2 regions of the Phreatobacter sp. GW821-FHT04C01 genome follow, and region 1 is predicted to be linked to the other one. Evidence: riboswitches for the same ligand, from Rfam matches in the RefSeq annotation. Region 1 holds a riboswitch; the other holds the start of a gene.
What was found. Region 1 has a riboswitch for glycine ahead of gcvT (glycine cleavage system aminomethyltransferase GcvT). Riboswitches for the same ligand answer to the same signal wherever they lie in the genome.
Positions count from the first base shown of each region.

Region 1 (7,161 bases):
TGCTTGCGGGCGAGCGCCAGGATCGCGGCGAGTTCCTCGCGCGTGGCGGTCCAGCCGGTCGGGTTCGACGGCGTGTTGATGAACAAGGCCTTGGTCCGGGGCGTGATCGCATCGGCGATCCGGTCGAGGTCCATTTGCCAGCCGCGATTGCCATGGGTCAGTTCGACCAGCACGGGAACCGCGCCGCGCAGCCCGGCCGCCGCCGGCGCGTTCGGCCAGGTGGGCGAGGGGATGATCACCTCGTCGCCTTGTCCGGCCACCATGGTCATGGCGATCTGGATCGCCTGCATGCCCGAGCCGCAAACGAAGAAGCGCTCCGCCGGCAGCTCGCGGCCGTAGAGATTGGAGGCATAGGTCGCGATGGCCTGCCTCAGCTCAGGAATGCCGCGCTGCCACGTATAGGTGGTCTCGCCGGCGGCGAGGGAGCGCGTCGCCGCTTCGCAAATGAAGGCGGGTGTCGGCATATCGCCCTCGCCGACCCACAACTGGATCACGTCGCCGGCGGTGCGGGCATATTTCGACAGTTCGACAATGCCGCTGGCAGGCGCGCCCGTGGCTTCGGGGCGGAGCGAGGCGAGAAGAGATGACGACATGGAGGGCGCGTGCTCTGGTGGACAAGCCCCGAGCATAACGCCCGGGCCGTCGCCCTTCTCATGAAATTCGCGACGAAAGTCCATCAGCAAAGGCGATGAACCGCGGTTGCGATGGCGGCACGCACAGGCCTTGGTTCCGCCCGAGAGCCTTTGCTATAAGCACCGATCGCAAGGGCTTCTTAAGGATCATGGCGTGCTGCGCACATTCGGTATGACGGGTCGGGCTTTGGCCCGTGTCGCGCTTCTCTCTGGCCTCTCCGCCGGTCTCGCCGGTTGCGGCACCAGTGCGGGCAATTTGTTCGGCGGCAGCCAGGCCCAGCAGGCGGCCCAACCGGCGCCAGGTGTCGGCTCGCCGGTGCACAACGCGCTGTTCGGCCAGCCCGTGCCGGCCGGGCCGCAGACGCTGCAGGAAAATCTCTGCCCCCGCATCGAGGTGCGCGACGGCTCCAACGTCTGGCGTCAGGGCGGCGAGGGCCCGACCGAGCTGCGTTACCAGGCGACCATCACGGATCTTGCCCGCGAATGCCGCATCGAGGGCCAGACCATGATCGTCAAGGTCGGTATCGAGGGACGCGTGCTGACCGGTCCGAAGGCCGAGGGCAATGCGCGCCTGACCTTGCCGATCCGGCTGGCGGTGACGCGCGGCCTGTCGCAGTCGGTCTGGACCCGGCTCTACAATGTGCCGATCGACGTGCCGGCCAATTCGCCGAATGTCGCCTTCACCCAGATCGAGGATCAGGTGACCTTCCCGCTGCCGCAGCCGGAGGAACTGCAGACCTATGTCATCTTTGTCGGTTTCGACACGATGGCGCAGCCGCAACAGCGGGGACGGGGCCGCCAGGCGCGCCAGGCGCGCTGATCCGGGGCCGATCCGGCACGAACCATCGGGCTCGCGGCAGGTTTTCCTGCTGGCCTGGTCGGCGGCCGCGTCCTTTCCGGGCGCCGTTGCCCACAAGCTCGCCTTGACTTCGCCGCTTGATGCCGTCATTCGGGAGACGTGCCATATGAGCCCGGCGGGAGAGTCCGGGTGGTCTTTAAATGCGAGATCTCCCGGCGCCGAAGGAGCAACGGCCCCGGAACCTCTCAGGCAAAAAGGACCGCCGGGGGATTGGCATTCTGGAAAGCGGCCGCGCGTCCAAACGCGGCCCACCGACGGAGTAAGCCGATAGGGTCCCGGTCAGGACCCTGGCCCTTTGGGCCCCGGTGAATCTCTCAGGTCCTGCGACAGAGGGGCGCGAGCGGGCGACAAGCCCGCGTTTCGAGTGTGTTCGGGGCTTGCCCCGGGCCTGCTCACGCGCCGATGCAGGATGACCATGGCCGATCCCCTTTCCGGGCCGCTGCACAAGACCCCGCTTCATCAGCTGCATGTCGAGGCAGGCGCCAAGATGGTGCCCTTCGCCGGCTACGACATGCCGGTGCAATATCCGACCGGCGTGCTGACCGAGCACAATTGGACGCGCAGCGAGGCCGGCCTGTTCGACGTCAGCCATATGGGCCAGGCCTTCGTGGTCGGCCCGACCTGGGAGGCGACCGCCAAGGCGATCGAGGCCCTGGTGCCCGCCGATATCCTCAACCTGAAGCCGGGCCAGCAGCGCTACAGCCAGCTGACCGCCGAGGATGGCGGCATTCTCGACGACCTGATGATCACCCGCTCGGCCTATGCCGGTCACGAGGGCTGGGCCTATCTGGTGGTCAATGCCGGCTGCAAGGACCAGGACTTCGCCCATATCGCACCGCGCCTGCCCGCGGGCGTGACCTTGAAGCCGGATGCGAGCCTGGCGCTGATCGCGCTGCAGGGCCCGAAGGCCGCCGATGTCCTCGACGTGTTGATCCCCGGCATCGCCGCGACCCCGTTCATGACCTTCGTCGAGACCAAGCTCGACGGCATGTTCGTCCATGCCTCGCGCTCCGGTTATACCGGCGAGGACGGCTTCGAGCTGTGCATCGAGGCCAAGGATGCGCCGGCGATCTGGCGCAAGCTCCTGTCCGACGCACGGGTCAAGCCGATCGGGCTCGGTGCGCGCGACAGCCTGCGGCTGGAAGCCGGCCTTTGCCTCTACGGCCATGACATCGACACCGGAACCTCGCCGGTCGAGGCCGGTCTCAACTGGTCGATCCAGAAGCGCCGCCGCGTCGAGGGCGGTTTCCCCGGCGCCGCGCGGATCCAGAAGGAGCTTGCCGAGGGCCCGTCGCGCCGGCGGGTCGGCATCCTGCCCGACGGCCGCGCGCCGGCGCGCGAAGGCGCCACGATCAAGGCCGCCGACGGAGCGGCCATCGGCACGGTGACCTCGGGCGGCTTTGGCCCCAGCGTCAACGGTCCGGTCGCCATGGGCTATGTCAACAGCCGCTTCGCCGAGCCGGGCACGCCGGTGCTGCTGGAGGTGCGCGGCAAGGACCTGCCGGCCAAGGTGGTGACCATGCCCTTCGCGCCGCATCGCTATTTCCGCGGATAGCATTTTCGAGATCGGGCCGGATCCGGCCCCGATCGGGAACGTGCCTCACAACAAGGTTTCAGAGGAGCTCGCCATGGCCAATATCCGCTACACCAAGGACCATGAATATATCAGCGTCGAGGGTGACACTGGCACCATCGGCATTTCCGACTATGCCCAGCAGCAGCTCGGCGACGTCGTTTTCGTCGAGCTGCCCGAGCTCGGCCGCAAGGTCGCCAAGGGTGACGGCGCCGCCGTGGTCGAAAGCGTCAAGGCGGCCTCCGACATCTATGCGCCGGTCGGCGGCGAGGTGATTGCGGTCAATGCCGAACTCGAGGGCGCGCCCGGCACGGTCAACGAGGATCCCGCCGGCAAAGGCTGGTTCGTCAAGCTGAAGATCGCCAATCCCGGCGAGCTCGACGAGCTGATGGACGAGGCCGCCTACCAGGCCTTCGTCGCCTCGATTTCCTGAGGGCGCGCGCCGTGGCGCATTCCTACACCGCCGATGTCAGCTGGACCCGTGATGGCGCCGTCTTCACCGACAACCGCTATTCGCGCGGCCATCTCTGGCGTTTCGACGGTGGCGTGACGGTGCCGGCCTCATCGGCACCGTCGAGCGTGCGCCCGCCTTATTCCAAGCTGGATGCGGTCGATCCGGAGGAGGCGCTGGTCGCGGCCCTGTCGTCCTGCCACATGCTGTTCTTCCTGTCCTTTGCCGCGGCCCAGGGCTTCCGTGTCGACAGTTATGACGACAGGGCCGAGGGCGTGATGACCAAGAACGCCAAGGGCAAGCTGTTCGTCTCCGCCGTCACCTTGCGTCCGGCCGTGACCTTCTCCGGCGACAAGCTGCCTGATCGTGCCGATATCGACCACCTGCATCATCGCTCCCATGAGGAATGCTTCCTCGCGAATTCGGTGCTCGCCGAGATCGTGATCGAGGCCTCCGACCCGATCCTCGCCTGAACTGGACTTGAGCCTCATGCGCTACCTGCCGCTGACACCAGACGACCGTGCCGACATGCTCGCCAAGATCGGCGTCGCTTCGGTCGACGACCTCTTCGCCAATGTTCCCAAGGGCAAGCTGATGACCGGCTTGGCCGATCTGCCGACGACCAAGGGCGAGATCGAGGTCGAGCGGATCATGGGCGCACTCGCCGCCAAGAACGTGCCGGCTTCCGCCGGACCTTTCTTCGTCGGCGCCGGTGCCTACAAGCACCATGTGCCGGCGAGCGTCGATCACCTGATCCAGCGCTCGGAATTCCTGACCAGCTATACGCCCTACCAGCCGGAAATCGCCCAGGGCACGCTGCAATATCTGTTCGAGTTCCAGACCCAGGTGGCGCTGCTCACCGGCATGGAAGTGGCCAATGCCTCGATGTATGATGGCTCGACGGGCGCCGCCGAAGCCGTCTTGATGGCCCACCGCGTCACCCGCCGCAACAAGGCGGTGCTGGCCGGCAACCTGCACCCGCATTACCGCGACGTGATCGAGACCGTGTCGCGCATGGCTTCCGACACGATCGTCGCCCTGCCGGCCAATGCCGCGGATGCCGGTGCCGACCTGAAGGCGGTGGCGGCCGCCATCGACGCCGAGACCTCCTGCGTGGTCATTCAGACCCCCGACGTCTTCGGCAATCTGCACGACCTGAAGGCCATCGCCGAAAAGGCCCAGGCGGCCGGTGCGCTGCTGATCGCCGTGGTCACCGAGGTGGTGTCGCTGGGCGCGCTTACCTCGCCCGGCGCCATGGGCGCGGACATCGTGGTGGCCGAGGGCCAGTCGATCGGTGTCGGTCTCAATTTCGGTGGGCCCTATGTCGGGCTGTTCGCCGCCAAGTCCAAATATATCAGGCAGATGCCCGGCCGCCTGTGCGGCGAGACCGTCGATGCCGAGGGACGGCGCGGCTTCGTGCTGACCCTGTCGACCCGCGAGCAGCACATCCGCCGCGAGAAGGCGACGTCCAACATCTGCACCAATTCCGGCCTGATGTGTCTCGCCTTCACCATTCACATGACGCTCTTGGGCGAGGCCGGGCTGAAGCGGCTCGCCGCCGTCAATCACGCCAATGCCTGCGATCTCGCCGACCGTCTTGATGGCGTGAAGGGCGTCGAAGTGCTCAACAAGAGCTTCTTCAACGAGTTCACGGTCCGTGTCGCCGGCGACGCGGCCAAGGTCGTCGAGGCGATGGCCAAGAAGGGTGTGCTGGCCGGTGTGCCGGCCTCCCGGCTTTGGCCGACCGACAGGGCCGAGAAGGACCTGATCATCGTCGCCAATACCGAAGTGAACACCGACGAGGACCGCGCGGCCTTCGTCGCGGCGCTGGCGGAGGCGCTGGCGTGATGGTTTCAACGAACGCCGCCGCGGCCACCGCGGCATCCATCCTGTGCCTCGGTTTTGCGAGCGGGGCTTTGGCTGATCAGCGCGGTGACGCGCGCAGCCTCATCAAGCTGTGGACCGAAGCCAACACGCTTTGCCGCGGTGGCAGCGGCGATGCCCCGGCAACGCGCTTCGCCTGCGACCGGCGCCAGGGTTATGGCCAGCGCCTCGCCGAACTGAACTGGTGCTACGGCCGCCGAGGCGAGCAGGGCTACCAGATGCGCTGGCACCCATGCCGCGCGAATTCCATCCGGCCGTCGAATTGAAGGACGCGAGATCATGATGAACCGTCAGGGCCGCCCCACCGCCGCCGGCGACACCACCACCCAATCCCACCCGACCTTCACCGGCAATTACGGCCTGGAGATCGAGGAGCCGCTGCTGTTCGAGATCGGCCGCGCCGAGACGACGGGCGTCGACCTGCCGGCGCCGAAACAGGCCAGGTCGCGTCTCGGCGAGCTCGCCCGCGAGGGGGACATTGGCCTGGTCGGTCTGTCCGAGCCGGAAACGCTGCGCCACTATGTCCGGCTCAGCCAGAAGAATTTCGGCATCGATACCGGGCTGTTCTCGCTCGGCTCATGCACGATGAAGCATAATCCCAGGCTGAACGAGAAGATGGCGCGGTTGCCGGGCCTTGGCGACGTCCATCCGCTGCAGCCGCAATCGACCGTGCAGGGCGCCCTCGAGCTGATCGATACGCTCGCCCATTACCTGAAAGAGCTGACCGGCATGGCGGCCGTGGCCATGAGCCCCAAGGCCGGGGCCCATGGCGAGCTTTGCGGCATGATGGCGATCAAGGCGGCGCTGGAGGCGAGCGGCCAGGGGCACCGCAAGATCGTGCTGGTGCCGGAATCGGCCCATGGCACAAATCCCGCCACGGCGGCCCTGATCGGTTTCCAGGTGAAATCGGTGCCGGCCCAGGCCGACGGCACGGTGCATGTCGCCGACGTCAAGGCGGCGCTGACATCGGACGTGGCCGCCATCATGCTGACCAATCCGAACACCTGCGGCATCTTCGAAAAGGAGATCGTCGAGATCGCCGCGGCGATCCGCGAGGCCGGCGCCTATTTCTACTGTGACGGCGCCAATTTCAACGCCATCGTCGGCAAGGCGCGCCCCGGGGATCTCGGCGTCGACGCCATGCATATCAACCTGCACAAGACCTTCTCGACCCCGCATGGCGGCGGCGGCCCGGGCGCCGGACCGGTGGTGCTGTCGGAGCGTCTGGCGGCTTTCGTGCCCTATCCCTTCGTCCATGCCGACAAGACCTATGTCATGGTCGAGGAGGCCACGGGCATTGCCAAGGGCGAGAAGCCGTTCGGCCGCATGACCGCCTTCCACGGCCAGATGGGCATGTTCGTGCGCGCGCTCGCCTATATGCTGTCGCACGGCTCCGACGGCATGAAGCAGGCCTCGGAAGATGCCGTGCTCAACGCCAATTATATCAGGGCGAGCCTTGCCGACCTGATGAGCCTACCGTTCGGCGACCAGCCCTGCATGCACGAAGCGCTGTTCGACGACACCTGGCTGAAGGACACCGGCGTCACCACGCTCGATTTCGCCAAGGCGATGATCGACGAGGGCTACCATCCCATGACCATGTATTTCCCGCTGGTCGTGCACGGCGCCATGCTGATCGAACCGACCGAGTCGGAATCGAAAGCGTCCCTCGACCTGTTCATCGCCACATTGCGCGATCTCGCCATGAGCGCCACCAAGGGCGAGGTCGACCGGTTCAAGGGGGCGCCCTATCACGCGCCGC
Region 1 is NZ_JBWKTP010000010.1:116,344-123,504, forward strand. Features, by position in the region: gene AC07WJ_RS29665 (pyridoxal phosphate-dependent aminotransferase) at 1-593, opposite strand, end outside; gene AC07WJ_RS29670 (hypothetical protein) at 787-1,452, shown strand; glycine riboswitch at 1,598-1,703, shown strand; glycine riboswitch at 1,704-1,831, shown strand; gene gcvT (glycine cleavage system aminomethyltransferase GcvT) at 1,901-3,046, shown strand; gene gcvH (glycine cleavage system protein GcvH) at 3,120-3,497, shown strand; gene AC07WJ_RS29685 (OsmC family protein) at 3,509-3,988, shown strand; gene gcvPA (aminomethyl-transferring glycine dehydrogenase subunit GcvPA) at 4,005-5,363, shown strand; gene AC07WJ_RS29695 (hypothetical protein) at 5,360-5,665, shown strand; gene gcvPB (aminomethyl-transferring glycine dehydrogenase subunit GcvPB) at 5,679-7,161, shown strand, end outside.

Region 2 (7,161 bases), on a different contig from region 1:
TTTTCGGCCAGTTCGACTGCGGGTTCGATCCGGTCGCCGGAATAGCCGGCGCCGGCGCCGATCCGGAGCGTCTTCATCGGGGGCAACATGAAAGTCGTCGGGTTGACACGATAGCGATCACCGGACGCCTGGCGGAGCGGAAGCGCTGCCATTCGAGGCCGGCCCGAACGCTACGGCCGGCCCACCTATTCAACAAAGACAATTTCCGGATAGATTGATCCACAATGCGGATCAATGTCACGCCCCAGCAGCTCAACTGTTTCCTGCGGGTTGCCGAGAACGGCAGCTTCAGCGAGGCCGCGCGCCGCCTTGCCGTGTCCCAGCCGGCGCTGAGCCGGACCATCCGGCTGACCGAGGAGGCGCTCGGCACCCGGCTGTTCGATCGCGACACCCGCAATGTCGCCCTGACCCCGGCCGGGGTGGAGCTGCGGCCGATCGCCGAGCGCCTGCTGGCCGAGTTCGAGGGTGCCTTCGGCGAACTGGCGCTCTATATCGCCGGCCGGCGCGGACGGATCACGGTCGCCGCCCTGCCCTCGATCGCGGCGGTGCTGCTGCCCAGCGCCATCGCCACGCTCAAGGGCTTGCAGGGCGATGTCGAGGTGCTGATCCGCGACGGCCTGTCGGAAAACGTGGTCGACGCCGTGGTCGAAGGCCATGCCGAGATCGGCCTGACGGTTCAGCCCTTGCCCAACGGCAAGCTGCACTACCGGCCGCTGGCCGACGAGGCCTTCGGGCTCGTCTGTCGCCGCGACGACCCGCTCGCCCGCATGCGCCAGCCGCCTTGGAGCGTTTTCGCCGAGCGACCCTTCGTCGCCATGGCGCCGGCGAGCAGCGTCCGCGCCATGACCAATGCGGCCTTCCTGCAGACCGGCCTGGTCGTCGCGCCCCACTATGAATGCAGCTTCCTGGGCACCGCCGGCCACCTCATCGACCGGGGCTTGGGCATCTCGGCCATGCCGCGGCTGGCCTTGCCGCTGATGTCGGTGTCCAGCCTGGTGTTCCGGCCGCTACGCGCGCCGGTGGTCCGCCGCCAGATCGGCATCATCACGCGCGCCGGACGGTCGCTGCCGCCGGCCGCCCGGATCTTCCTCGACTGCATCGAGGCCGCGGCCAAGGACATCGTCGCGACATAGGGCGCCGGGCGCATCGCGCAGCCGCCGTGATCGGTGCGCCGGCGCCGGATGCTCGGCCACCGACCACCGGCCCGTTCCGAAACCCAGGAGGCACTTTTGCGCGCGCCTCCTGGCCTCTGCCCCCGGGGGCGTCAGGCCGCGTTGCTGCGCGAGACGGCGAGCGCGCCGATCGCGTCGGCGGTCGCCGCCGACAAGGTCCAGCCGAGATGACCATGGCCGGTATTGTAGAGCACGCGCGGGTTCCGCCCGCGCATGACCCGCGGCAGCATGTCCGGCATCATCGGCCTGAGCCCGGCCCAGGGCACCACCTGGCGGGTGTTGATGCCCGGGAAATGGGCGCGGCACCAGGCGATCAGCGGATCGATGCGTTCGGCCCGGATATCCTTGTTGGCGCCGTTGAATTCGGCGGTCCCGGCGACCCGGAAGCGGGTCGCGCCCAGCCGGCTGGTGACGATCTTGGCCTTGTCGTCGAGCAGGCTGGTCCAGGGCGCCGCGTCCTGGTCCGCCTTGTCGGGCAGGTTCACGGTGATCGAATAGCCCTTGACCGGATAGACATTGACCCGGTCGCCGACCTGCCGGCCGAGATCGCGCGACATCACGCCGCCGCAGACGACCACCTGGTCGAAGCGGTCGATCCTGACCGGCGCCCTGGTCTCGTCCGTCGAAGGTTCGACCGAGCGGCTGCTGATCCTCACCGCGACATCGGTCGCGGCGACATGGGTCACCTCGGTCGCCAGCCGCATGGTGACGCCGAGCCGCTCGCAGGCGCGCGCCAGGCCATTGGTGAACTTGTGAATGTCGCCGGTGAAATCGGATGGCGTGTAGAAGCCGCCGTGGAAGGTGCCCTTGAGCGCCGGTTCGATCGACCGGATTTCCTCCGGCGTCACCGCGCGCCGTTCGAGGCCGCCTTTGGCCAGCAGTTTCGAGACCCGTGCGGCGGCCTCGAAATCGGCTTTGCTGTGATAGAAATGCAGGATGCCGCGGGTCTCGCAGTCGAAATCGATGCCCTCTTCCGCGGCCATGCGGGTGAGATGGGCCCGGGCCTCGACGGCAAGGCGGGCCGTCGTGACGGTATTTTCCTCATATTTCGGGATCGCCGCGACGAATTCGGCCATCCAGGACAGCTTGTGCCAGGACGGCGTCGGGTTCACCAGCAACGGTGCGCCGGGCGTGAACATCCATTTCAGGCCCTTGAGCACGGTCGCCCAGCTGTTCCAGACCTCGGCATTGGAGGCCGAGAGCTGGCCGCCATTGGCGAACGAGGTCTCCATCGCGGCATAGGGATGCCGGTCGAACACGGTCACGCGGCAGCCGCGCTTGGCCAGGTTATAGGCGGTGGTGATGCCGGTAATGCCCGCGCCGATCACGGCGACATGCGGCTCTTGGACTGACGACATAGGCGCTCCTTCCCGCGCATCGCGGGTTCGAACGCCCCCTCTGTCATTGGCCTGAGAGCATCATTGGCGCTCACGGACTGAGCGGCAACTTACACCGTCGGCGGGAGCATGAGGCTCCACTTTTCAGAGTCCAAAATCGAACGCGGTCTTTTTGCCTGAGAGTTTCCGGGGCGGTTGCTCCGTCGGCGCCCTCCTGTCGCGTGACAGGAGGATCTCTTCCGCGTTGACCTGCTCATCCGCCTTCCCGCGCGGCCTGTCAAGCCAGGACTGGGAAGGCGGTCATCAGAAGCTGAGCTGGACCTTCATCGATCGGCTGCGATCGCCCGCCGCCTCGAAAGCCGTCACCGCCTCGTCCAATCCGTAGACGCCGGACAAGAGCGGCTTCACGTCCACCTTGCGCCGGTTGATCAGGTCGACCGCCAGGCCGAACTCCTCGTGAAACCGGAACGTGCCGCGCATCTCGATTTCCTTGGCCACCACCAGGTTCTGCGGGATCGCGACGTCGCCGCCGAGGCCGAGCTGGACCAGCACCCCCCGGGGCTTCAGCACCTCGAGCCCCGAGCGCACCGCCCGCTCATTGCCCGACGCCTCGAATTGCACGTCGAAATAGCCCTTGTTGGCGGAATAGGCGTCGAGCTCCGCGCCCTGGTTCGCCACATTGATGGTCCGGTCGGCGCCGACCCGGCGCGCCGTCGCGAGAACCGCGTCCATCACATCGGTCGCGACGATCTCGACCGCGCCATGGGCGCGCGCGGCAATGACCGCCAGGGCGCCGATCGGCCCCGAACCGGTCACCAGCACGCGCTTGCCGAGCAGCGATCCCGCCCGGTTGACCGCATGCAAGGTCACCGCGAAGGGCTCGGCGAAAGCCGCCTCGTTGGCCGATACGCCGTCGGCGACCTTGTGGCATTGCCAGGCTTCCGCCGCCAGCCGCTGGCGAAAGGCGCCCTGGATATGCGGCATCGGCATGGCGCTGCCGTAGAAGCGCATGTTCAGGCAGTGGTTCTGCTGGCCCCTCAGGCAATAGTCGCAGGCATTGCAGGGCCGGCTCGGCGAGACCGCCACCCGGTCGCCGATCGCCAGGCCCGAGACACCCTCGCCCAGCGCCTTGATGGTTCCCGCGACCTCATGGCCGAGGATCATCGGCTCGCGCACCCGGACCGTGCCGAAGCCGCCATGATGGTAGTAGTGCAGGTCGGAGCCGCAGATGCCGCCGGCCTCGATCGCCACCTCGACCTGGCCCGGCCCGGCAACCTCGGACGGCCGCTCCTCGACCCGGAGATCATGTGCGGCATGAATGACCACGGCTTTCATCATTTCACTCCCGGGCGAAGGGCACGACTGAAGGACATGGCGGCGGCGCGGCCCTAGAGGCAGGTCGTGATGCCGCCATCGACGTAAAGCGTATGGCCGTTGACGAAGGACGAGCCCTTGCCGGCGAGAAAGACGGCCGCGGCGATCAGTTCGTCGACATTGCCCCAGCGCGCCGCGGGCGTCCGCTTTTCGAGCCAGGCCGAGAATTCCGGATTGTCGACCAGCGCCTGGTTCAGCGGGGTCTTGAAATAGCCGGGCGCGATGGCATTGACCTGGAGGCCATGTCTGGCCCAGTCGGCGCACATGCCGCGCGTCAGGTTCTTCACCGCGCCCTTGGTCGCCGTGTAGGGCGCGATGCCGGGCCGCGCCAGCTCGCTCTGCACCGACGCGATATTGATGATCTTGCCGCTGCCGCGCGCGATCATGTGCCGGGCGACCGCCTGGCCGACATAGAACACGCTCGAAATATTGGTGCTGAGCAATTGCTCCCAGCGTTCGGCCGGAAAGTCCTCGAGCGGCGCGCGGAACTGCATGCCGGCATTGTTGACGAGAATGTCGATGGGGCCGGCGTCGTGCTCGATCGCAGCGACGCCCTGCCTGACCGCTTCGGCCACCGTCACGTCGAAACCGGCGATCGAGACGCGATGGCCGGCCGTCGCGAGGCTCGCCGCCGCGGCCTCCAGCTTGCCGCCGTCGCGGCCGTTGAGCACGACCTCCGCGCCGTGCTCGGCAAGGCCCCGCGCGATCGCCAGCCCGATCCCCTGGGAAGAGCCGGTGACCAGCGCCCGCTTGCCGCTCAGGTCGAACAGTTCGAATGCCATGATGTCCCCCTTGTGGCGCGCGCCCTCGGCTCACCGCCCGAGCATAGTCTCGATCACCCGCCGCCCGATACGCGGGACGTGCGCGGAATCGAGATGAAAGAGCTGCGCGCCGGTCATGCGCTCCGCGCGAATTCGGCCGTCCGAGGCCGCTCGCGATCGCGGCCCGCCGCGGCCTCCGCCTGGGGCCCTGTCCGGCCGGTTGATCTGGCTCAGGTCTTTGGGCCGATTCTGGACCTTCCGTTGCGGCCTCCGAGTGCGGTCGGATGGGCCAGAACAACGACACCACGGCACCCAAGGCCGTGGGCGATGATCCAGGGGTATCCGACCATGAAACTGACGCGTCGACAGGGGCTCAAGACCGTTCTCGGGGCCGCCATGGGAGGCGCTTTGGGCGCCACCGCCGTGCCGGGCGCAGCCGAGGCGCAATCGCGCGCCGAGACCCTGCGCCACGTCATGGCCGGCACCATCAACACGCTCGATGCCACCGCGCCCGGCGGCACGCGCGAGGTCTTCGGCCTGGCGATGAACATCTACGACCGGCTGGCCTCGTTCGGCCGCAAGCAGGTCGATGGCGTCTGGACCTTCGACTTCGACAATATCCGCGGCGAGCTGGCCGAGCGGATCGACCGCTCGGCCGATGGCCGCACGCTGACCTTCCATCTGCGCCAGGGCGCCACCTGGCACGACGGCTCACCGGTCACCGCCGAAGACGTGAAATGGTCGCTCGACCGGGCCGTTTCGGCGAAATCGCTGAGCGCGGCGCAGATCGCCAGCGGCTCGCTGACCAAGCCGGACCAGTTCCGCATCGCCGGCGAACGCACCGTCGAAGTGCTGCTCGACAAGCCGGACCGTCTGGCCCTGGCCAATCTCTGCATTCCCTTGTCGCCGATGATGAACAGTCAGCTGGTCAAGAAGAACGCGACCGCCGACGACGTCTGGGCGCAGGCCTGGCTCAAGGACAACACCGCGGCAGGGGGTGCCTATACCGTCGAATCGCACCGTCCCGGGCAACAGACGACGCTGAAGCGCAACGAGGCCTGGAAGGGCGGCGCCGACGGCAAGCTGCCATTCTTCCGCCGCCTGATCGTCCAGACCGTCCCGGAGCCGGCGACCCGGGCGAACCTGATCGAGCGCGGCGATGCCGACCTCGCCATCGACTTGCAGGCGAGCGACGTGGCCGGCCTGCAGGAGCGCGGCAAGGTCAAGCTCGTCTCGATCCCGCAGACCAACGGCTTCAACGCTATCATCTTCAACACCAGCACGGCGCCCTTCGACAACGTCAAGGTGCGGCAGGCGGTCGCCGCCGCCCTGCCTTATGACGACATGTTCAAGGCGGCCCTGTTCGCCCGCGGACGCCAGCTGTTCGGTGCGAGCTGGACCGAAGCGCCCGACGCCAGCTTTCCCCAGGCGCTGCCGCTGCGCACCGACCTTGCCCGCGCCAAGGCCTTGATGGCCGAGGCCGGCATGGCCGGTGGCTTCGCGACGTCCTTCTCCTTCGGGGCGGGCGCGGCCGCGGTTGCCGAACCGATGGCGGCGCTGATCAAGGAGGCGCTGGCCAAGATCGGCATCGAGGTGACCATCCAGAAGCTGCCGGACGCCCAGTTCACCACCATGCAGGTCGAGCGGCGCCTGCCGTTCTTTGCCGAATCCGGCACGGCCTGGCTGCCCGCCACCGACTATTTCTTCCGCACCTATTTCAGCGGCCGGCATCGCTGGAATTTCAGCAGCTTCAAGAACACCGAGCTCGACGACCTCGTCCAGGCCGCCCGCTTCGAGACCGACCCTGGCAAATATGCCAGCGCCTGCAAGCGCATGATCACCATCCTCGGCCAAGACGCGCCGAGCCTGATGTTGTGGCAGCCCAATCAGGATGCCGTCATGGCGCCCGGCATCGACGGTTTCACCTATTGGTTCCACCGCCAGGTCGACTATCGCGACCTCAGGCGCGCCTGAGCATGGCAGCCTTTCGAAGCATCGGGCGGCGCGTGGCGCGGAGGCTGTTCGCCTCCCTGCCGGCGCTGCTCGGCGTTGTCGTGCTCACCTTCCTCCTGATGCGGGTGCTGCCCGGCGATCCCGCGACCTTCTTCGCCTCCGGGCCGAATGCCGGCCAGCAGGAGATCGACGACCTCAGGCGCGCCATGGGCCTCGACCGGCCGATCCCCGAGCAGCTGCTGCGCTATCTCGGCGACGTCGCCACCGGCAATCTCGGCCGCTCGCTGACAACAGGCCAGCCGGTGGTCAGCGATCTCGCTCATCGCCTGCCGGCCTCGCTCGAACTCAGCCTCTGCGCGCTGATCATCGCGCTCGGCCTGGCCATTCCGCTCGGCACGGCGGCGGCGCTCCGGCCGGGTTCGCTCGTCGACCACGCCGTGCGCTTCGTCTGCACGCTCGGGGTCTGCGTGCCGACCTTCGTCTCGGGCCTGCTGCTGATCTATCTGTTCTACGTCGTGCTCGGCATCGCGCCGGACCCGACCGGCCGGCTCGACATCTTTGCCG
Region 2 is NZ_JBWKTP010000001.1:1,455,896-1,463,056, reverse strand. Features, by position in the region: gene AC07WJ_RS06750 (acyclic terpene utilization AtuA family protein) at 1-77, opposite strand, end outside; gene AC07WJ_RS06745 (LysR family transcriptional regulator) at 225-1,133, shown strand; gene AC07WJ_RS06740 (D-amino acid dehydrogenase) at 1,265-2,530, opposite strand; glycine riboswitch at 2,664-2,761, opposite strand; gene AC07WJ_RS06735 (L-idonate 5-dehydrogenase) at 2,813-3,844, opposite strand; gene AC07WJ_RS06730 (SDR family oxidoreductase) at 3,898-4,665, opposite strand; gene AC07WJ_RS06725 (ABC transporter substrate-binding protein) at 4,993-6,618, shown strand; gene AC07WJ_RS06720 (ABC transporter permease) at 6,621-7,161, shown strand, end outside.
Region 2: it holds a riboswitch for glycine, as region 1 does, so the genes downstream of both, AC07WJ_RS06740 (D-amino acid dehydrogenase) here and gcvT (glycine cleavage system aminomethyltransferase GcvT) in region 1, are expected to answer to the same signal.